DNA from 4 places in the Streptosporangium sp. CA-135522 genome. Region 4 is predicted to be linked to each of the others. Evidence: riboswitches for the same ligand, from Rfam matches in the RefSeq annotation. Region 4 holds a riboswitch; each other region holds the start of a gene.
The links. A riboswitch is a leader RNA that binds a small molecule or an ion and turns the genes downstream of it on or off. The one in region 4 is predicted to bind cyclic di-AMP.

Region 1: it holds a riboswitch for cyclic di-AMP, as region 4 does, so the genes downstream of both, ACQPYK_RS41000 (C40 family peptidase) here and ACQPYK_RS39370 (hypothetical protein) in region 4, are expected to answer to the same signal.
Region 2: it holds a riboswitch for cyclic di-AMP, as region 4 does, so the genes downstream of both, ACQPYK_RS37720 (coiled-coil domain-containing protein) here and ACQPYK_RS39370 (hypothetical protein) in region 4, are expected to answer to the same signal.
Region 3: it holds a riboswitch for cyclic di-AMP, as region 4 does, so the genes downstream of both, ACQPYK_RS14415 (C40 family peptidase) here and ACQPYK_RS39370 (hypothetical protein) in region 4, are expected to answer to the same signal.

The regions. Positions count from the first base shown of each region.
Region 1 covers NZ_CP192026.1:8,693,548-8,698,919, forward strand. The annotation lists gene ACQPYK_RS40990 (branched-chain amino acid aminotransferase) at 16-1,110, opposite strand; gene ACQPYK_RS40995 (3-isopropylmalate dehydrogenase) at 1,285-2,331, opposite strand; cyclic di-AMP (ydaO/yuaA leader) riboswitch at 2,475-2,705, shown strand; gene ACQPYK_RS41000 (C40 family peptidase) at 2,693-3,421, shown strand; gene ACQPYK_RS41005 (ROK family protein) at 3,551-4,723, opposite strand; gene ACQPYK_RS41010 (sugar ABC transporter substrate-binding protein) at 4,841-5,372, shown strand, end outside.
Region 2 covers NZ_CP192026.1:7,991,858-7,997,229, forward strand. The annotation lists gene ACQPYK_RS37705 (HD domain-containing protein) at 1-482, shown strand, start outside; gene ACQPYK_RS37710 (DeoR/GlpR family DNA-binding transcription regulator) at 567-1,367, shown strand; gene galT (galactose-1-phosphate uridylyltransferase) at 1,364-2,443, shown strand; cyclic di-AMP (ydaO/yuaA leader) riboswitch at 2,515-2,650, shown strand; gene ACQPYK_RS37720 (coiled-coil domain-containing protein) at 2,704-3,627, shown strand; gene ACQPYK_RS37725 (GNAT family N-acetyltransferase) at 3,948-4,556, shown strand; gene ACQPYK_RS37730 (hypothetical protein) at 4,553-4,681, shown strand; gene ACQPYK_RS37735 (hypothetical protein) at 4,999-5,372, shown strand, end outside.
Region 3 covers NZ_CP192026.1:3,039,647-3,045,018, forward strand. The annotation lists gene ACQPYK_RS14400 (hypothetical protein) at 1-539, shown strand, start outside; gene ACQPYK_RS14405 (NlpC/P60 family protein) at 666-1,619, shown strand; gene ACQPYK_RS14410 (hypothetical protein) at 1,956-2,252, shown strand; cyclic di-AMP (ydaO/yuaA leader) riboswitch at 2,552-2,710, shown strand; gene ACQPYK_RS14415 (C40 family peptidase) at 2,748-3,308, shown strand; gene ACQPYK_RS14420 (hypothetical protein) at 3,409-4,194, shown strand; gene ACQPYK_RS14425 (M48 family metallopeptidase) at 4,191-5,372, shown strand, end outside.
Region 4 covers NZ_CP192026.1:8,352,252-8,357,623, reverse strand. The annotation lists gene ACQPYK_RS39380 (histidine kinase) at 1-1,757, opposite strand, end outside; gene ACQPYK_RS39375 (lytic polysaccharide monooxygenase) at 1,779-2,027, opposite strand; cyclic di-AMP (ydaO/yuaA leader) riboswitch at 2,386-2,534, shown strand; gene ACQPYK_RS39370 (hypothetical protein) at 2,757-3,374, shown strand; gene ACQPYK_RS39365 (alpha/beta fold hydrolase) at 3,620-4,477, shown strand; gene ACQPYK_RS39360 (hypothetical protein) at 4,525-4,896, opposite strand; gene ACQPYK_RS39355 (roadblock/LC7 domain-containing protein) at 4,909-5,322, opposite strand.

The DNA.
Region 1 (5,372 bases), 340 kb from region 4:
GTCCTCGTGTCCGGGTCAGCAGATCTTGTGGACCCAGCTGCGGGCGTCGGGGCGGGAGCCGTACTGGATGCCGACCAGCTCCTCGCGGATCCTGGCGGTGACGGGGCCCGGGGTGCCGTCGCCGATCGTCCAGGCGCGGTCGGCGCCCTTGACCGAGCCGACCGGGCTCACGACCGCCGCGGTACCGCAGGCGAAGACCTCGGTGAGTTCGCCGGACTCGGCGGCCGACTGCCACTCGTCGATCGACAGGCGCCCTTCCTCGGCGCTCAGGCCCAGGTCGGAGGCGAGGGACAGGATCGAGTCACGGGTGATGCCGGGCAGGAGCGTGCCGGTGAGAGCCGGGGTGAGCAGGCGGTCGCCGTAGACGAAGAACAGGTTCATCCCGCCCATCTCCTCGACGTAGCGGTGCTCGTTCGCGTCGAGCCAGACCACCTGGTCACAGCCCTGTTCGACGGCCTGGCGCTGGGCCACGAAGGCCGCCGCGTAGTTGCCGCCGCACTTGGCGAAGCCGGTGCCGCCGGGAGCTGCGCGGGTGTATTCGGTGGACAGCCAGACCGACACGGGCTTGTCGGCGCCGAAGTAGGCGGCCGCCGGGGAGGCGATCACCATGTAGCGGTAGGTCCTGGAGGGGTAGTTGACGCCGAGCGCGGCCTGCGTGGCGATCATGAAGGGACGCAGGTAGAGGCTGTGGCCCGGGGTCGTGGGCACCCACTCGCGATCGGTCTGGACGAGGAGCTCCAGCGACTCGACGAACGTCTCCTCGGGAAGCTCCGGCATGGCCATCCGCGCCGCCGACAGGTTGAACCGGGCGGCGTTGGAGTACGGCCGGAAGGTCGCGATCGCGCCGCTCTCCTGACGGTAGGCCTTCAGCCCCTCGAAGAGCTCCTGGGCGTAGTGGAAGACCGAGGTGGCCGGGTCCAGGCTCAGCGGGCCGTACGGCGTGAGCCGCGCGTCGTGCCAGCCCTCCCCCTCAGTGTAGTCGATCGAGATCATGTGATCGGTGAAGGTCTGTCCGAATCCGGGACTCTCCAGTACCTGCTCACGCTCGGCTGCGGTGCGAGCGTGGTCGGAGAGCTGCACGTCGAAGCTGAGCTTCTGAGCGGTGGTCATGACGGAGATCCTTCTCTTTGTGGCGGTCTGCACCTGAGTCCATTCTGCGATGGACCAGGTAACGGGAAACTACTGCATCTATGTCGGAAACCGGCAGTGCCGGGATAAAAGAAGACGCGCCCGGCGGCTCACGTGAGCCGCCGGGCGCGTCTGAGGTGGGGGAAGGCGGCTTCGTCAGCCGGCTACTCGGGCGGTGATGTCGTCACCGATCTCGTGGGTGGTGCGGCTGGTCCAGCCGGTCTGCCGCTCGAGCAGGTCGTCGGCGACGGCCTGCTCGACCCGGGCGGCCTCGGCGGACAGGCCGAGGTGGTCCAGGAGCATGGCGACCGACAGGATCGTCGCGGTCGGGTCGGCCTTGCCCTGGCCCGCGATGTCGGGGGCACTGCCGTGGACCGGCTCGAACATGCTCGGCGCGGTGCGGTCGGGGTTGATGTTGCCACTGGCCGCCAGGCCGATGCCACCGGCGACGGCGGCGCCGATGTCGGTGAGGATGTCACCGAAGAGGTTGTCGGTGACGATCACGTCGAACCGCTCCGGCTGGCTGACGAAGAACATCGAGGCGGCGTCGATGTGGCAGTAGTCGGTCTGGACGTCGGGATATTCCAGGCTGACCCGATCGAACGTGCGGGCCCAGAGGTCGCCGGCGTAGGTGAGCACGTTGGTCTTGTGGACCAGCGTCAGCTTCTTGCGGGCTCGGCCGAGCGCCTTGTCGAAGGCGTAGCGGACGACGCGCTCGACGCCGAAGGCGGTGTTCAGCGACTCCTGGGTGGCGATCTCGTGCGGGGTGCCGCGGCGCAGCACGCCGCCCGCGCCCGCGTAGAGGCTCTCGGTGCCCTCGCGGACGACGACCATGTCGATGTCTTCGGGACGGGCCTTGCCCAGCGGGGTCTCGACGCCGGGGAAGAGCCTGACCGGGCGCAGGTTGACGTAGTGGTCGAGCTCGAAGCGGAGCTTGAGCAGCAGGTCGCGCTCCAGGATGCCCGGCGGAACGCTGGGGTCGCCGATCGCGCCGAGCAGGATCGCGTCATATCCGCGCAGCTCGTCAAGGGCCGTGTCGGAGAGGACCTCACCGGTCTGGTGGTAGCGCTTGGCGCCGAGGTCGTAGGTGGTGGTCTCCACCTTCGTGCCGACCGCTTCGAGCACCTTCAGGCCCTCGGCGACGACCTCGACTCCGATCCCGTCCCCGGGGATGACTGCCAGGCGAATGTTGCGCGAATCCATGCAGGCACCTTACCGGCCCGTCTCGGTAATCGAACACCCATCTCATCTGACGGACACTTTCCCCTCACTCGGACCCTCTGATCGTTTTGTCCGTTTTTGCGACGTATTGACCCTTTAATGAACTTTCGTTATGGTCCTCTGCATTCGAACCGATGCCTAATCCGCCCAGGTCGTCCCCTCTTTCGGCCTGCGCGGAGCCGGGGAACCACTTCCGGGATCCACGGCCGCCCAGGACATCTCGCTTCGCCCGGCGAAGCCGTGTCCTGAGCCGCCTACACGGGATCCCTTGGGGCGAATCAGCGCTTCTCGCGCCGTAGGGCGGCCTCCACGCCCGAGCCCGACAGCTAACCCGGCCGGCCCTATGGAAGGAACCATCCTGTCCGGCAAACTTTCCCCCCGCGTCCTGTCCCTGATCGTCGCCGGCACCGCCGTGTTCGCGACGCCGGCCGTCGCTTCGACCGCCGTCCTGGCCGACGCTCCCGCTCCGGCCCCCGTTTCCACGCCGGCGCCCGATGCCGTTCCCGCTTCCGCGCCCGATGCCGTTCCCGCACCCGCCCCCGCTTCCGCGCCCGATGCCGTTCCCGCGCCCGCCCCCAAGATCGTGACGCTCACCGGTCCCAAGCTCAAGGAGATCATCGCCAAGCGGACCCCCCTGCCCGCCTGGAAGAAGGCCGTGAAGTGGGCCATGGCCCAGCGCGGCACGCCCTACGTCTGGGGTGGCACCGGCAAGGGCGGCTTCGACTGCTCCGGCCTGATGCTCCGCGCCTACGGCGCCGCCGGGATCCACCTGCCCCGCGTCACCAACGACCAGTACGCAGCCTTCTCCAAGAAGGTCCCCTGGAAGAACCTCCAGCCCGGCGACCTGGTCTTCTTCCACAGTCTCGGCCACGTCGGCATGATCACCAGACCGGGCTACATGGTCCACGCCCCGCAGACCGGCGACGTGGTCAAGGAGGAGAAGCTCGACGCCTGGCGCCGCAGCAGTTTCGCCGGCGCCGTCCGCCCCGACCGTTCAGGCGTCAAGCTCACCGTCCAGCGGGCCAAGGTCGCGGCCGAACCCGCTCCCCCGATGCTTCAGGCCACCGCCTGAGGCCCCCTGAGCAGCGGGGCGCCGCGGGTCCGCCCGCCCGCGGCGCCCCGCCTCGCGCCCCATTCGGGGTCGCCATCAGTGCCGCCCCCTTCAGTGCCGCCCGTTCGGGGCCGTCCGCGCCCGCGCTGTTCAGGCCTGGCGTGCGGCGAAGATGACGTCCCAGGCACGGGCCAGCGCACGGGCGACGGCGCCGAGCAGGACCCCGCTGTCGCCCAGGGTGCTCGCCACCACGGTGGGACGTAGCGGTCCGAGCTCGGCGATCCGGCCGGCGATCGAGTCGCCGAGCAGGTCGAGATTGCGACCGACGCCACCGGTCAGCACGACCACCTCCGGATCCAGGACCGCGGCCACCGCGACGACCAGCCCGCCGATCCGGCGCCCCTCGGCCTCGACGACGGCCAGTGCGACCGGGTCCCCGGCCGCCGCCGCGGCGAACACCTCCTTGGCGGTCGCCAGCCGGAGCCCCGCCGCCCGAGCCTCGCGCACCACGCCGAGCGCGCCGGCCACGGTCTCGGTGAGCCCGTGCTCCAGCGTCTCCTGGTCGGGGGCGAGATCCTCGGCCGCGGGCAGGTAGGAGACCTCTCCCGCGGCGCCGCGCGCCCCGGAGTAGAGCTCGCCGTTGATGACGATGCCCATGCCGACGCCGGTGCCGACGGACACCAGCGCGAAGTGGGACTTCTCCTTGCCCTCCCCGTAGGCGTGCTCGCCGAGGGCGGCCAGGTTGATGTCGTTCTCTATCGCCAGGTCCGTCTCCAGCGCGGCACGCAGCCGGTCGAGCAGGCCGGGACTGCCCCAGCCGGGCAGGTTCGCGGCGAGGTCCAGCCGACCGGCGTCGGGATCGTAGACGCCGGGGCTGCCGACCACCGCGTAGGCGACCGAAGCCCATTCGAGATCGGCCTCGGCCACCGCCGCCTGGGCCAGGTCCCGGACCCGCGCGACCAGGTCGTCCTCGCTTCGCGCGTCGTTGCGGCCGTCACGGCGGCCGACGAAGCGGCCCCGGAGGTCGGCCACCGCCACCCGGATCCAGTCTCGGCCGATGTCGACGCCCGCGACGTGCACGGCACTGGCGTTCATGTCGTAGAGCGAGGTCACCGGGCCCGGACGGCCGGAGACCTCGCCGACCAGATGGACCAGCCCGTCTTCCTCCAGACCGGCCAACGCCGCCGACACGGTGGGTTTGGACAGGCCGGTGACCTTGGCCAGGTCGGCGCGCGAGGCCGGACCGTGTTCGAGGAGCTGGTCGAGAAGACGCCGCTCGTTCATCACCCGCAGCAGCCGTGGATTGCCGAGCTGGCCTCGCACCTTCACTCTCCTCTTGTGATCCCGATGATCCTGCGAAAAGGCTAGCCAACGCTCTTGATAGTAAACTACCTTTCTTACCAATCACGTTCGGGGCGGTACGCGAAAGGACGATGTGCGATGCACCGAGGATGGCTGGCCATTCCGCTGACGGCGGTGGCGCTCGCGACGGCCGCCTGCGGCGGCGGCTCGACCGCTACCACCACTCCCCAGGCCAAGGAGGGCGAGAACGCGGCCACGATCGCGCTCTTCCTCCCCGAGTCGAAGACCACCCGCTACGAGGCGTTCGACCGGCCCCTCTTCGAAGCCAAGGTCAAGCAGCTGTGCCCGGCCTGCAAGCTCCTCTACAGCAACGCCGACCAGGACGCCGCCAAGCAGCAGCAGCAGGTGGAGGCCGCGCTGACCCAGGGCGCGGACGTGCTGGTGCTCGACGCGGTGGACGCGGCGGCGGTGGCGCCGCTGGTCAATCAGGCCAAGCAGAAGAAGATCCCGGTGATCGCCTACGACCGGCTGATCTCCGGCATCGGCTACGACTACTTCGTCTCGTTCAACAACGTCCGGGTCGGCGAGATGCAGGGACAGGCGCTGCTCGACGCGCTCACCGCCAAGGGCACGGTGGCCAAGGGCCAGATCGTGATGATCAACGGCTCTC
Region 2 (5,372 bases), 360 kb from region 4:
ACCATCTGGAGGCCGTGCTGAACCATGTCGACACGCTGGCCGGGAGCGCGGCCGACCCCGACCTCGTACGGCTCGCAGCCTGGTTCCACGACGCCGTCTACGACCCGCGGCGCGGCGACAACGAGGAGCGCAGCGCCCGGCTGGCCGAGCGCGCGCTGCCCGAGATGGGGCTGTCCGCCGACGCGGTGGCCACCGTGGCCCGGCTGGTCAGGCTCACCCTCACACACGACCCCGCGCCCGACGACGCGGACGGCGCCGTACTCTGCGACGCCGACCTGGCGATCCTGGCCGCTCCGCCCGAGGTCTACGCGGCCTACGCGGCGGCCGTGCGCCAGGAGTACTCCTTCGTGCCGGACGACGCCTTCCGGCGCGGCCGGGAGGCCGTACTCCGCTCGCTGCTCGACCTACCGGTGATCTTCCGCATCGCCGACCTGGAGGCTCCGGCCAGGGCGAACATCCATGCCGAGCTTGAGCGCCTGTGAGCGACTATTCACCAGGATTCAACACCGATCACCTGGCCTCTCTGTGATAATTTGGTGGAATCTGTTTGATTAAGGAGTGGATCAATGCTCGCCCAACAACGGCAGCAGGCGATTTTGGAGCGGGTGCGCAGCAGTGGTGGGGTCAGGGTCGCCGACCTCGTACGTGAGCTCGGCGTATCCGACATGACGATTCGCAGGGATCTGGAGGTGCTCGCCGAGCGCGGGCTGGTGGAAAAGGTGCACGGCGGGGCCACCGCCGCCGGACCCGGCTCGACGGAGGAGCCCGGATTCGCCGCCAAGTCGATGCGTCAGCAGGCGGAGAAGGAGGCGATCGCCCAGCACGCCGCGGCGCTCGTCCGGCCCGGCACGGCGATCGCCCTGTCCGCCGGGACGACGACCTGGACGCTGGCCCACTTCGTGATCGACGTGCCCGACCTGACCGTGATCACCAACTCGATCCGGATCGCCGACGTCTTTCACCGTTCTCCCCGCACGGACCGCACCGTCGTGCTGACCGGCGGCGTCCGCACTCCCTCGGACGCGCTGGTCGGCCCGGTGGCCGTGGCGGCGATCCGCAGGCTCCACGTGGACACCCTGTTCCTCGGCGTGCACGGGATGAACGCCCGCGCCGGGTTCACCACGCCGAACCTGCTGGAGGCGGAGACCGACCGCGAGCTGGTCGCCTCCGCGCACCGCCTCGTGGTGCCCGCCGACCACACCAAGTGGGGGACGGTGGGGATCAGCACGATCGCCGAGCTGGCCCAGGCCCACGTCGTGATCACCGACTCCGGCCTGTCGGACGAGGCCCGCGACGAGCTCACCGCACAGGTGGGCGAGCTGATCATCACCGAGCCGCAGCCGGAGAGCGAGGCGCTGAGCCGATGAAACGCACGATCACCCACCTGGCCGACGGCCGCGAGCTGCTCTACTTCGACCGGCGTGACGACGCCGACCGCAGCACGATCGACGAGCGCGAGCTGCCGCCCCGCCCCGCGGCCTCCGAGCTGCGCTACGACCCGCTGACCGAGGAGTGGATCGCGGTGGCCGGCCACCGCCAGGGCCGCACCTTCCTCCCCCCGGCCAGCGAGTGCCCGCTATGCCCGTCGACCCCCGGCCACTCGACCGAGATCCCCTCACCGGCCTACGACGTCGTCGTCTTCGAAAACCGCTTCCCGTCCTTCTCCGCTCAGCTGGGCGAATACTCCCAGGTCGGCGGGCTGAGCGAGGTCCGCCCGGGGATCGGCCGGTGCGAGGTGGTCTGCTTCACCTCCGACCACGACTCCTCCTTCTCCGAGCTCTCCGCCGACCAGGTCGAGCTGGTCATGGAGGCCTGGATCGACCGTACGGCGGAGCTGTCGGCGATGCCCGGTGTGGAGCAGGTGTTCTGTTTCGAGAACCGGGGAGCGGAGATCGGCATCACGCTGACCCACCCGCACGGCCAGATCTACGCCTACCCCTACGTGACCCCGCGCACCAAGCTGTCTCTCGGCGCGGCCGAACGGCACCGGGAACGAACGGGCCGCAACCTGTTCGCCGACGTGCTCGCCGCCGAGCGCGAGGCGGGGGTCCGCGTGATCGCCTCCAACGAGCACTGGACGGCCTTCGTCCCCGCCGCGGCACGCTGGCCGGTGGAGATCCACATCTACCCCCACCGCCAGGTCCCCGACCTGGGCGGACTGGAGGCCGCCGAGCGCGCGGCGTTCGGACCGCTCTACACGGACGTGCTCCGCCGGCTGGACGGCCTGTTCGGCGTGGCCATGCCGTACGTCGCGGGCTGGCATCAGGCGCCGGTGAACGCCGGTCGCGACCTTTCCTACGCACACCTGGAGCTGTTCAGTGTCCGCCGGGCGCCGGGCAAGCTGAAATATCTCGCCGGATCGGAGTCGGGCATGGGGGCGTTCGTGAACGACGTCCTCCCCGAGGAGACGGCACATCTTTTGCGATCTGTTGTCACAAACTGATCACTGATTAGCATCAGATTGGGGTCGCGTTACTCAGGGTTTACCACTACCATCCTCACACATCGGACCTAATGTCCGATATGCCTAATTCCGGGCGCATCGCCCGGGAGCCGGGGACCCATCGCATTTGGGGTGAACCACTTCGGTGGAAGGGCTTCCTCCAGCCCGAACCCGTCAGCTAACCCGGTAGGCGGTAGGAGAGGAGAGTCGTGGCGGCTCTGTCCCCCGCGTTCCGTCGCCATACGGCTTTGGCCGTTTCCATGGTTTCGGTCCTTGCGTTCACCTTCGGCACGGCGACCGTGGGTAACGCGACCCCCAAGCCGGACGAGTCCCGGCTCCGCGCAGAACTGGCCAAGCTGAACAAGAAGGTCGACGGGCTCATCGAGGCCTACGCGGCCAAGCGCGCGTCCCTCAAGAAGGCCCAGGCCGCCGAGACGGCCGCCCGGGCGGACCTGCGCAAGGCCGAGGAGGCCTACACCGAAGCCGAAAAGCAGGTCGACTCCATCGCCCGGCTCCGCTACCAGAGCGATTTCACCACCCTGCCCTCGATGCTGTTCTCCACCAACATGGGCGGCGCCGCGATCATGGAGCAGCTCACCGCCCAGCAGAGCAGCCAGCTACAGGTCTTCGCCCAAAGCCGCGATCTGAAGAAGCAGGCGGCGGAGAAGGCGGCCCTGCTCACCGAGCAGATCGGCGAGGAGGCCGGGGTGGTGGAGGCCCAGCGCGAAGACGCCGAGAAGGTGATCGACGCCATCGAGGAGAAGCTCGACGCGCTCGCCCCCACGGGCTCCGGCCGACGCTCCGACGGCAGCTGGGCGCCCCAGCTCCCCGCAGGCGCCGACAACATCACCGACCGCACCCGGATCATGCGCGAGGCGATCGAGAAGCGCTTCGCCCTGCCGTACGAGATCGGTTGCTACCGCTCCGAGAACGACGGCGGCGAACACCCGCTCGGCCGCGCCTGCGACTTCATGATGAGCACCGGCGGCTCGACACCCTCGGCGGACCACGTCAAGCTCGGCGAGGAGATCGCCGCCTGGGCTCTCAAGAACAGGGCCAACCTAGGCGTCAAGTACGTGATCTGGCGCCAGCGCATCAACTCCGGCACCGGCTGGCGCGCCATGTCCGACCGCGGCGGCGTCACCGCCAACCACTTCGACCACGTCCACATCTCGATGTTCTGACCCGCCCCTTCCCCCGTGCCCCGGCCTCGTTTCCGGCGCTGCTGTGATCAGTTGTACGCCACGGGCAGTTCGTGCGAACCTGTCTTCTCACCGACAGAACGATCAAGAACGGGCATGGCGTATGGCAAGATCACGGTTCGTCCGATCGGACTCGTCACAACGCGCCCGCCCGCCTCGTCTCGTGGCGTCGGCGCGGCCGGCCCCGCGGGAGCCGGCCACGCGTCGGACGGATCCGCCGCTCATCTCGCCGCCGGTCGCCTGCGTGGCGGCGAAGGCGAGCGGCCCGATCCGCGGCATCGCGCTCAACGGGGTCGTCGCCGATGTCTAGGATTCCCGTCAGGCCCGGCAGGGGCATCTTCGGCGCCGCCGAGAGGTTCCTGCGCCACCCGAGCACGACCACCGGTAACGTCGCCTGGCCCTCGGTGCGGATAGACCGGGCAAGGCCGGGCGACGGAGTGGGCATCCTCCAGGCCCACCGATCCTCTTTTCAGTCCACCTACGCCGAGGTCCCGGGGATGGACGTCAGCGCTCTCTCCGAGTTCGTCAGACACGACCTCACGCCCCGCAAGATCCTCGAATGGAGCAGAAAGGCCGACGCCGGCAGCGACGGCCTGTACGTGGCCCGATCCAACAACCGGATCATCGGGTTCGCCGAGATCTCACCCGACAGTTCCGGGATGGAGCTCAGCGGCTTGTACGTCATGTTCAGCCGAATGGGTTACGGAAACGGGAACCGGCTGCTCAGCACGGTTCTGAACGACATCCCTCCCGTGGCGCCCGTGAGCTTGCACGTGGCGAAAAACACCTCCGCGGTCGAGTTCTACAGGAGACACGACTTCGTGATCGTCGGCGAGGCAGAGACTCCACCACCGCTGCAGCGGGCCCGCGTCCACCTTCCGCAGTGGATCATGAGGCGCGAAGGAACATGAGAACGAACCGGCCAACGGGAGATCAGCTCATCGGTTCCCACCGCATGAGGATCAAGGGTGCGGCGGCGAAGGCCGTCGGCCCGTTCCACGACGTCGTGACCGGCACGGCCGTCGCCGATGTCTAGGATTCCGGCCGGAGCCGGCAAAGGCCTCTTCTCGGTCGAGGGGATTCCGACCCCCAAACCGCTGAAAGATGCCGGCTTGGAGCTCCCTCACTGAAGAATGCCCAGAAAGCCGGGCAGCAATGGAACGGCAGACAAAGTGGATTCCACACTGCCGTGAGCAATCGATCGCGGGTCCGATCGATGCCCGTTCATCCTACGGCGCGGAAACCGGCCCCTCGCGATTCACCCGCGGGCGAAGACCCAGCCGCGGTCAAGCGGACGATCATGTGATATCAAGATCGACACGAGTTCAGCGGGAGAAGAGGCGGGAGTCCGGTATGCGTGGCATCGGGGTAGACCGTGTCCGGGCGGTCGTCACCGACGGGCGGCTCACCTCGCTCACCATGAGCGCGCGGTCGGCGCTCCCCGCTCCGGAGGAGCTGGCCGGTCACGTGCTCTCAGCCGTGAACGCCGCGCTGGACGACTTCGCCGCCCAGTCGGCCGGGCGAGACCCTCTCCCGGTGATCGATCCGCTGGCCCTGGCACGGCAGTTCAGGGAGATTCGCGACGATCTCGACGCGCGGATGAGCCACCTCGCCGGCTCGGTGCAGGCGAGCGTCCGGAGACTCCGGCAGGAGGTGGAAGTCGCCTCCGACGTGCCGAGCCTGGACTTCCGGCAGATGTTCGACCAGTTGATCGACATGCTGGAGGC
Region 3 (5,372 bases), 5.0 Mb from region 4:
GGTTCTTGCTGTACGAGAAGGCCGCGGCGAAGAAGGACAACGACCCCGAGACGAACTGGAAGGTCAGCGACTCTCTCAAGGCGAGGCTCGCGCTCGACCCGTGTGACCGGGGAGCCCCCGGCAAGGCGGGCCGGGTGGCCGCGCGGACGGTGACGTTCACGGGTGTGCCGGACTTCATGAAGGTCGAGCAGGTGCTCCTGTATGGTTCGAAGGCCGACGCGGAGCGGGCCATGACCCAGGTCCGCGCCGCCCTGTCCGCATGCGCGTCCCGTACCGACAGCGGCTCCAGCTACCGCTACGCCTCCGCACCCGTGACCGGGCTCGGAGACGACGCGCTGAAGGTCTCCGGTCAGGTCTACTACGGCAGGAAGGCCGGCATCGGCGGCGACCGGAGCGTGGTGGTCCGCAAGGGCAGCGCCGTGCTGATCTATCTCTGGGCGGGAGAGTACGCCAAGCCGGCCAAGCATGACTGGGACAACCAGCTGCGGGACGCCGGCAAAATGGCCGGGAAGATCTGCACGATCGCCGTCTGCGCCTGAGAGCAAAACAGCCAAAAAGGTGAGCTAAGCCTTACTTCTTCTGTACTATTCCGCCCAGGTCTTTGCACTGGGGGAGGCGGCACCGTGGCCGTGGCAGGTATGCCGGTTGGATTTGGTCGGGTGCCGATGGCCGTAGGGCTGGCCTTCGCGCTGTTGCTGCTGCCGGTCGGCGGCAGCGCTTTCGCCGAGCCGAAGCCGACCATCGCCCAGGCCAAGAAGAAGCTGGACAAGCTCAACGACCAGGCTGACAAAGTCGTCGAGAAATACAACCAGGCCAGCGAGAAGTGGAAGAAGGCCCGCAAGAAGTACCAGACGCTGAACGGCGACCTCGCCCGTCAGAACGCCAAGGTCGCCGGGCTGCGCGAGGAGCTCGTCACGATGGCCGTCAGCTCCTACCAACTCGGCGGAGTGAGCAGCTGGGAGGGGCTGATCAGCCAGCCCAGCTTCGGCACGCTGCTGAGCGGCCTGGCCATGGTCGATCAGATGTCCGCCTCCCGCGCCCAGTCCCTGGAGGCCTTCGACGCGGCGAACAAGACGCTGCGCGACAACCGCGACAAGGCCAAGGTCGCCCTCTCGGAGGCCGACGCGACGCGCGACGAACTGGCGGCGGAGAAGACCAAGGCCGACAAGATGGTCAAGGTCCAGACCAAGCTGCTGCGCAAGCTCGGTGCCTACCGGACCGGCGACCCCAACAGCGCCGGCATCAAGTACAACGGCCCGGCCTCCGGCAACGCCAAGGCCGCCCTGGACTTCGCCTTCGCCCAGATCGGCAAGCCGTACCAGTACGGCGGCACGGGCCCGGGCGGCTGGGACTGCTCCGGCCTCGTCCAGGCCTCCTGGCGCAGCGGCGGCGTCAGCCTTCCTCGCACGACCTGGGAGCAGTGGGGCTGGGGCGCCAGCCGCAAGGTGTCCCTGAGTGATCTCCAGGCCGGGGACCTGATCTTCAGCTCGGGCCTGGGCCACGTGGGCCTCTACGCGGGCAACGGCCAGATCGTCCACGCTCCCCAAACGGGAGACGTCGTCAAGGTCGTTCCCCTGTCCTCCTACGGTGGCCGTCTGGTCGGAGCCGTCCGCCCCTGAACCGGTGGACGCCCGAAGCGGATGTCCCGGCGGACGGCCGATCTCGGGGCGGGGGTCCGGAATCGGGACGCGGCCATCTCCGGCGTCCGATCGGGCATTCCTCACCGAGGCTCTCGCAGGGACCCGGGCACTCACGTGCGGGCGTCCGCCTGCTCGAGGGGCGTCCGCGTACTCATGTGAGGGTCTCCGCGTATTCGCGAGGATCTGCCTTCCTGGGGCTTTTTCGGGTTAAGTGACATCTGACGCAAAAGCAGCCGTTCCCTTGGAGAGATCGACACGCCCTGGGCCAAGGACGCCGCGGGCAACACCGTGCCGACGGCCCACCGCGTCGAGGGCATGACGCTGATCCAGGCCGGCGGCCATCTGCCCGTCGCCGAGTACGACCGGTTCGGTCACGCGGTGCGCGGGCTCACCGCGCACAACCGGGCACTGGCGCTCGACGAGGACGGCCACCGTCTCGCCGAGCTCGCCATCACCCGGTTCGACGAGCCCGGAGCGCGCCGAGTCGCCGGCCACCCGCCGGATCTACGACGCCACCGTACGGCCGGCCGCGACGTGGACCGTCGCGGACGCGGGACGGCCGCCGCCTCTCGGCCGGCCCTCACGACGATCCGGGCGCCGGAAGGGTACTGAAGATCGAATTCAGTGTGACGAATGTTACAGAAGAGGTGTTCTTCGGGTGATCATTCACGGAATGTGACGAGAGTCATATTCGATTGAAGGAACCGGCTATCACGCTGGGGTAACGGAAGAACGGACAGCGCTTTCCGATCTTCATTTCCTTGTCATTGCTTTGCCGGAATTTGAGGATCGGAGTACCTTCTGGCGTCGCGGCGGCACGCCATGTCGCCGCTCCGAATGCCGGCCCTCCAGGCCGGCATTCCGCTGAGAAATCCAATTGGCCGCCGCTCCCCTGCGGGGTTGACCCCCACCGCGGCGGCCTGCCGAATCCGTGCAGCCAGGAGGCATGGAACCGGGGACCCAAGGGCCCTCAGAGCATGGCCAGGGGTGAATCGGCATATGTCATGCCGTAGGGCGACTTCCCCGCCCGAATCCGTCAGCTAACCCGGTAGGCATCAGTGGAAGTCCCAAGGAGAAATCCTGTCTACCACCCTGCATAACCCCCGTTTGTCGCGCCTTGCCCGCCTTTCCTTCGGCGGTGCCGTCCTCACCCTGACCGCTTCCTCCGGGGCGGTCGCGCTGAGCTCCACGGCTGCACAGGCGACGGCGGACAGCGTGATCACCGTCCAGGCCGAAAGCACCGCGAAGACCAAGGCGAAGGCCAAGGTCAAGGCGAAGGCCGGGACGAGCAAGATCGCACGGCAGAAGGTGAGGGCCGGCAAGGCCGTCGTGGCGGCCAAGAAGCAGATCGGCGATCCGTACCGGTGGGGAGCCACCGGTCCCGGCGCGTTCGACTGCTCCGGACTTGTCCAGTACGCGTGGCGCAAGGCCGGCGTGTCTCTCCCCCGGATCACGCAGAGCCAGTACCGCGCCGTCAGGAAGAAGGTCTCCTGGAGCCGTCTGCGCCCCGGTGACCTGCTGTTCTTCTACGGCAAGGGCCACGTGGGCATGTACGTCGGCAAGGGCAAGATGGTCCACTCGCCGAGCAGCGGCAAGACGGTCCGGATCGTGAATCTGAAGGGGTACTACAGGTCCTCCTTCGCCGGAGCGGTCCGCCCCGGAGGCTGACGGAGGGAACCGGCCCCGGCCATCCTCGACGGATGACCGGGGCCGCTCCATGCCGGCCGAACCGGGGCCGCTCCACGCCCGTCGAGTAGCATCGACTCATATGTCCGTCCCGAGAGGGCGTCGCGCCGTGCTCACCGGGATGCTGGCGCTGATGGGCGCCGGCCTGATCGCCGGGGCGGGGCCGCTGCCCCGGCAGCCGCGCGGCCCGTGGCCCGGCGCCGCCACCGTCGTCCGCGGCGAGCACTCCATCGTGATCGGCCACCGCGTCCCACCGGCGAACCTGCGGGATCTGGCGTCGAGGGCCGACCGCGCCCGCCGTGCCGTCGGGCGGATCTGGGGACCGGTCCGGGCGGTGATCCTCTTTCCCGCCACCGACGCGGAGGCGGCGGCGCTCGCCGGCGCGGGGAGCACCGGAGGGCTGGCCGCGATGGCCACCGCCGACCGGGTGGTCGTCCTGCCGTCGGGCTACGCCAGGCTCAGCGAGACCGGCCGGGACGTGGTGATCGCCCACGAGCTCACCCACGTGGCCACCGGCGCGACCCGGGGCGGCAGGGTGCCGATGTGGCTGTCGGAGGGGTTCGCCGACTACGTGGGATACCGCGACTCCGGGATAGGGGTCCGCGAGGCCGCCGCCGAGCTCGCACGGGAGGTGCGCGCGGGCGTCGTGCCCACCCGGCTTCCCGGGCCGGCCGACTTCGCCCCCGGCGTCCCTCGGCTGGCGCAAGCCTACGAGGAGGCCTGGCTCGCCTGCCGCTACATCGCGGAGCGCTTCGGCGAGAAGGCGCTGGTGAGGCTTTACGGTAGCGATGTCGGCAGCACGCTGGGCCTGTCGCAGGCGGAGCTCGTCGCCGCCTGGCGGGACCACCTCCGAAGGGAACTGGGATGACGCGAACCACGACCGGTACGCCCCCGGGCATCCGGGCGGCGGGATGGGCGCTGGCCGCCCTCGGAGCGGTCACGCTGGCGGTCGTGGCGTTCACCACGCCCTGGCGGGCTCTGCCGCCCACGGCGCCGCCCGTCGTCCCCGACCCGGCCCGCGACTTCACCCCGGACCAGATCGCCCGTTCCGAGAGCTTCGACGCCGTGCTCAGCGCGCCCGCCTACCTCTCGCTCGGCCTGACCCTGGTGGCGGCCGGGATCCTGGTGAGCACCCCGCTGGGCGCGCGGCTGGTCGGCAGGCTGCGGGGGCCGTGGTGGCTGAGGGTGCTGCTCGGCGTCCTGGTGCTGTCGGTGGCGGTGGAGATCCTGCGCTGGCCGCTGGGCATGTGGTCGGAGATCCACCTGCGCGAGTTCGGCCTGTCCACCCAGGACTGGCCGGCCTGGAGCGCCGACCGGATCAAGAACATCGGCATCAGGACCGGGCTGATCGCGATCATGGTGCTCGCGGTGGTCGCGCTGGCGCGCCGCTACCGGCGCTGGTGGATCCCCGCGGCCGTCGGCGCGTTCGCGCTGACCATGGTCGCCTCCTTCGCCTACCCGGTGCTGATCGAGCCGCTCTTCAACGACTTCACGCCGCTGCCCGCCGGGCAACTCCGCGACGACCTGCTCACCATGGCCTCCCGGGACGGCGTGCCCGTCGAAGACGTCCTCGTCGCCGACGCCTCCCGGCGGACCACCACGCTCAACGCCTACGTCTCCGGGCTCGGCGCGACCCGCAGGATCGTGGTCTACGACACGTTGCTCAAGGCGCCCGCGGACGAGGTCGAGCTGGTGGTGGCGCACGAGCTGGGCCACGCCAAGGCCGACGACGTGCTGTACGGCACGCTCGTCGGCGGCCTGGGCGCGGCCTGCGGAGCCTGCCTGCTCTACCTGGCGACCTCCTGGCAGCCGCTACGGCGGCGCACCGGGATCGCCTCGGCGGCCGACCCGAAGGCGGTGGGCCTGATCATGGGGCTGCTGAGCCTGACCGCGGTGCTGTCCAGTCCGGCGCAGAACCTGGTCAGCAGGCACATCGAGGCGCGCGCCGACGCGCACGCGCTGGATCTGACCAGGGATCCGGTCGCGTTCACGGCCATGCAGAAACGACTGTCGGTCACCAACATCTCGGATCTGTCGCCGGACGCC
Region 4 (5,372 bases):
GCTCGGGCCGCCGCCACCGCGTCCCGGTCGAGCCGGTCGCGTTGCTGCACCGCCGCGTCCCGCAGCCGGCGCCGCCGCCCGCCGACGAACACGCCCGCCGCCCACGCCGAGACGGTGGGGACGGCCAACGCCGCCGTGAGCGTCGCCCAGACCGCCACCGGCGGCCCCGTCAAGCCGTCGACCAGGGGAAAGGCGCCCAGGGCCGCCACCGCGAGCGGGGCCGGCCAGCCGCGCCCGCCGTACGCGCCGACACTGTAGACCAGGGTCAGCTCCACCCACCAGCACAACAGCACCAGCTGAGCCGACTCCGGCGCGGTCCACCCGGCGGCGTCGCACCACAACCAGGCCGGCAGCAACGACTGCGCCGCGGCCAGGCTCGGCCACGGCATCCTGCGACGCCACCTCAGCGGCAGGGCGTGCAGTACGAGCAGGACCGACAGCAGCGCTCCGGACGCCGGGGTCGCGAACGGCTCCGGCACCTCCGCGTAGAGCAGCCCGGCTCCGGCGGGCAGCGCCACGGCCAGTACTACCAGGGCCCAGTCCAGCGCCGCCGTCCCTCGCCAGCCCGCCGCGCGGCCAGGCCGGTGGACGTCCCGCCGGTTGTCGCCGTAGCGGAGCCGAGGAAACGGGCGGGGACGGCCGGGTACGGGTGCGTGGGCGGTCGTGAGCGGGAGGCGGGCCTGGACCGTCCAGCCACGGGGCGGGGGAGTTCGCGACGGCTCCGGTGCGTCCGCGGGTCCGTACGGCGGGGCGCAGCGCGGGAAGGGACCGGCACGCGGGCCGGTGTGGATGTGCTGGCCGGCGTGCGGGCCGGCGTGCAGAGTGCCGCCGAGGGCGCCGACGGCATGGCGCAGTGCGGCGAGGCCGGTGCCCGCGCCCAGGCCGGAGACGGTCGCCGGGCCGCCGTTGTCGGTGACCGTCACCGTCAGCCAGCCGGTGGCGGCCGGTGTGACAGGAGCCGGTGTGACGGGATCGGTGGCACCCCCCGCCGCCGGGGAGCTGGCGATAACGGGTGCGCCCCCCGGGCCGGTGGCCGGCGCGAGCACCGAGCCGGTGGCGGCCGGTGCCGCCGAGGCGTCGTGGACGGCTTCCACCCGGACGTGGACGACGGCGCCGGTGGCGTAGCGCATCGCGTTGGTCAGGGCCTCGCGGACCACGCGGAAGGCGACCGCGGCGAGTTCGGGCGGCGCGGTGACGATCGTGCGGTGGTAGGTCACGCCGGGACGGCCGATGAGGAGGGTGTCGATGTCACCGAGGGCGAGGGCACGGCCGCGGCGATCGAGGGCGCAGAGGCGGTCGAGTTCGGCCACGGCCTGGCGGCCCGCGTCGGCGGCGTGGGTGACGGCCTCGGCGGTGAGGCTCGGGTCGCCGAGACGGAGGGCGGCGGCCGAGGCGACCACGATTCCGGTGAGCCGGTGGGCGGCCACATCGTGGAGTTCGGCGGCGAGACGGTCGCGTTCGGCGGTGGCGGCCAGCCGGGGCACGGCCTCGGCGGCGGCTCGGTAGGCGGCGAGCGCCGCACGGCCGGCCCTGCGGCGGCGGCGGGAACGTCCCATGGCCCACGCCATCGCTGCGCCGCCCGCCGTGAGCCCTCCTGCTCCGGCGGAGTTCTGGAGACTCCCTCCGTGCATGACGACCACGAGGGCGACGGCCAGTGTGGCGGCGACCGCTCCGATCGCCGCCGGCCCGGCCGTGCCGTACACCGCCAGCGCGTAGAGGATCGCGAGGAGCACCGCGCAACCGAGGGCGATCAGCACAGGCCCACGCTACTGCCGACGTCACCCATGGTCGCGAGCGTCACGCGGCGTCCACCCGAACGCCCGGTGTTCGGCGCGTCCCGCACCGCAGAGCCGGCCGTCAGGGACGAGCTCGCGGTGCCCGCCTCCGGCGTTGGCGATATTGATCTCGTTCAGCCGTCCAGCGGCTGGATATCGCCGGTCGTGACCGCGGCTTTGCACGCGGGTGTATCCGGGCGTCTCCGAATCCTCCGGAAAACAGGCGTAGACCCGGCTGATCGGGGGTTCCATCGATCGATTGGCATATGCGGAGGCAAAGAACATCGTCGGGAGAAGGGCCGGCGCGCTGGTCGCCACCGCGATCACAGCTATCTCTCGCTCGTTCGTCGAGCAGTCCTCTTCGGCGGTTAAGAAGTAAGGATACGCAGGTCAAAGGCATGATCACCGAAAAGCTTCCAGGTAACCTTCCTAATGGTTCCAGCGAAGTCAACGGCCTCTCCGGGCATGATCAAGGCTTGGCCAATGGCGCTTTCTTGGTAGACGAGGTAGATCTTCTGGGGTTTTCATGGGTTTTGTTTTGCTTTGTCACTGAATGCGTGTAGTGTCCTATTTGTGATCGGTTGGCGACCTGCCCTTCAACGGAAGGAGCGGCCGGCCGACGTCGAATCCCGCAGGCCTCAGGGTCGCGGGAACCGGGGACCCACTTCTTGGGGTGAATCCGCCGCGAGCGTGCGGCGGTAGGGCAACTCCACCGCCCGAATCCGTCAGCTAACCCGGTAGACGAGATGGAGAGGAGATCACTAATGGGGCGTTTCGCCCACTTCCTGTCGGTGTCGACCTCGTTCACACCGGTCAACTAAGGCTTCCTCGCCGCGTCCGAACGCGGCGCACCCACAGCGCTCCGCGTAGCGCCCGGTCTTCCCGGCTACGCACCTTGACCCTGTGAGCGCCTATCCCGCCCGCGCCCCCCTGTCGGCGTGCGCGGCCTCCCGTTCCCTCGCGAAAGAGTCTTTTCTTCCCATGCGTTTCTCCCTTGGCCTGCGCCAGAACCGTTTCCTCGCCGCCACCCTCCTGGGTGCGAGCGTCTTCGCCTCCGCGGGCGTCGTCTCGGCGCTCCCCGCCTCCGCAGACGTCTCCGCCCCCGCCCCCGGCTCCGAGTCCGGTTCCACCTCCGGCTCCGAGGTCGCCCTCCTGAAGGGTTCGACCAAGGCCTCCTATTTCTGGGACGACTCCTCCGGCCGCGCCGGTGACACCGGCCTGCCCGCGAGCGGCAAGCCGATGCAGAAGGGCATGATCGCCAGCCCGAGCTGGCCCCTGATGACCGAGGGCTACGTGGTCTACAAGGGCAAGAAGGCCAAGTTCTTCGTCGGCGACCGCGGTCCCGGCGTGCCCTCCAGTAGCGGCGTCATGATCGACCTGGACGCCAAGTCCTTCGCCGACCTGACCGGCGGCACGTTCAACGCCGACACCCTGGGCGTGGACGGCAACGGCGGCATGGGTCACATCAAGGTCGACTACGTCATCACCAAGTGGGGCAACGGCCCGGGCAAGAAGAACTACCCGGTGCCCTTCTCCGCGGGCGCGTGGGGCCGCATCGACCACAACCCGGCCACCCCGCCGACGGTCGTCGACAAGTAATCGTCATCGCGTAGTCGGGCGGGCCGCCGCAAGGGCCGAAAGCCCCGGCGCCTCCTCCACGAGAGTCCCTCCCCCCTCTCCCCTTCCCCTGGAGGGACTCCCGTGCATCCCCCTTCCGCCTTCTGGTGACAAGCGAGAGCGGACGCCCGCCCAGGGCGTCCGCTCTTGCTCTCGTTTATACCGAATGTCATTCTGTTTGCCATGACCGGAACGGTATCCGCCATGACCGGCGCGGTGGGAGCGCCATGATCCTGCGCGCTCCCGCGAACGGCATCGAGATCGCCTACGAGACCTTCGGCTCGCCCGAGCACCGCCCGCTTCTGCTCATCATGGGTCTCGGCGCCCAGCTCATCCACTGGGACGACGAGCTCTGTGAACTGCTCGCCGACCGCGGGCACCACGTGGTCCGGTTCGACAACCGGGACGCCGGCGAGTCCACCCACCTGAACGGCGTCCCGGTGCCCGCCTTCGGCGGGGACGGGCAGGTCCCCTACCTGCTGGACGACATGGCCGACGACACCGCCGGCCTGCTCGACGCGCTCGGCTGGGAGTCCGCCCACGTGGTGGGCGCCTCGCTGGGAGGAATGATCGCCCAGACACTGGCGATCCGACACCCGCGCCGGGTGCGTACTCTCACCTCCATCATGTCCACCCCCGGCCCGCAGGCCGCCCCGCCCACCGAGGCCGCGATGGCGGTGCTCATGTCGCCGGCCGCGCGCGACCGGGAGAGCGCGATCCGGCAGTCGGTGGCGGCCTGGGAGGTCATCGGCTCGCCGGGATTCCCGCTGGATCGCGAGCGGATCGCCCAGGTCGCCGGGCTGAGCTACGACCGGTCCTACGATCCGGCCGGGACGGGCCGGCAGCTCGCCGGGATCATCGCCTCCGGCGACCGCACGCCGTTGCTGAAGGAACTCACGGTGCCCACCCTCGTGCTGCACGGAGAGGCCGACCAGCTCGTGCCGCTGTCCGGCGGCATCGCCACGGCCGAGGCGATCCCCGGCGCCAGGCTGATCACCTTTCCCGGGATGGGCCACGACCTGCCGTGCCCGCTCTGGCCCGAGATCGTCGGCGCGATCGACGAGCTCACCGCCGCCGAGCGTTGAGCTCCGGTACGGCTTGCGCCTCCCGGGGCGCAAGCCGTACCGGAGGATCAGATTTCGAGCTTCTCCTCGATGCCGCGCAGGCTGTGCCGCGCGAGCGCCAGGTTGGCCCGGGTCCGGTCGAGTGCCAGGTAGAGGAAGAGCCCCTTGCCGCCCCTGCCGGTGATCGGACGGATCACGTGGTACTGGCTGCCGAGCGTGATGAGGATGTCCTCGATGCCGTCCTTGAGGCCCAGCGACTCCATCGTCCGCAACTTGGCCTTGACGACCTCGGTGTTGCCGGCCGCGGCGACCTGGAGATCGAGGTCCTTGGAGCCGCCGAGGGCGCCCAGCGCCATGCCGCTGTTGTAGTCCACGACGACCGCGCCGAGGGCGCCGTCGATCGCCATCATCTCCTTGAGAGAGATGTCCATGTTGCCCATACCTGTCTCCGATCACGGGGTTGTCGATGTGCGGGACGTGATGGCGGCCAGGTTCGCCGCCGTCTTACGGCCCTCCAGTCGCAGCAGCCCGAGGTTGGTCCCGGGGCGGGCGAGCACTGTGAGGACGATCTTCGGACCGGCGGCGTAGAAGGCCGCGTAGCCGTTGGTGCCGGAGATGAGCGTCTCCTCGAAGGCGCCCTTGCCGGCCATGCTCGTCATCCGGCGGCTGAGGGCCAGCACCGCGGAGGAGAGTGCGCCGGTCTGCTCGACCTCGCCCTTCAGGTCGCTCGCTATCGTCAGGCCGTCCACGCTGCAGGCGATGCTGCCGTTCACATCGGGCATGCGCTCGCGCAGCGACATCATTTCCCGGTGCAGCTCGTCACGGAGCAGTGCCGCATCCTGGCGCACCTCGTCATGTGGTTCCACCGGCATCCTCCTTCCGAGCAGCTTCAGCGTCCGCAGCCCTATCGGCATCG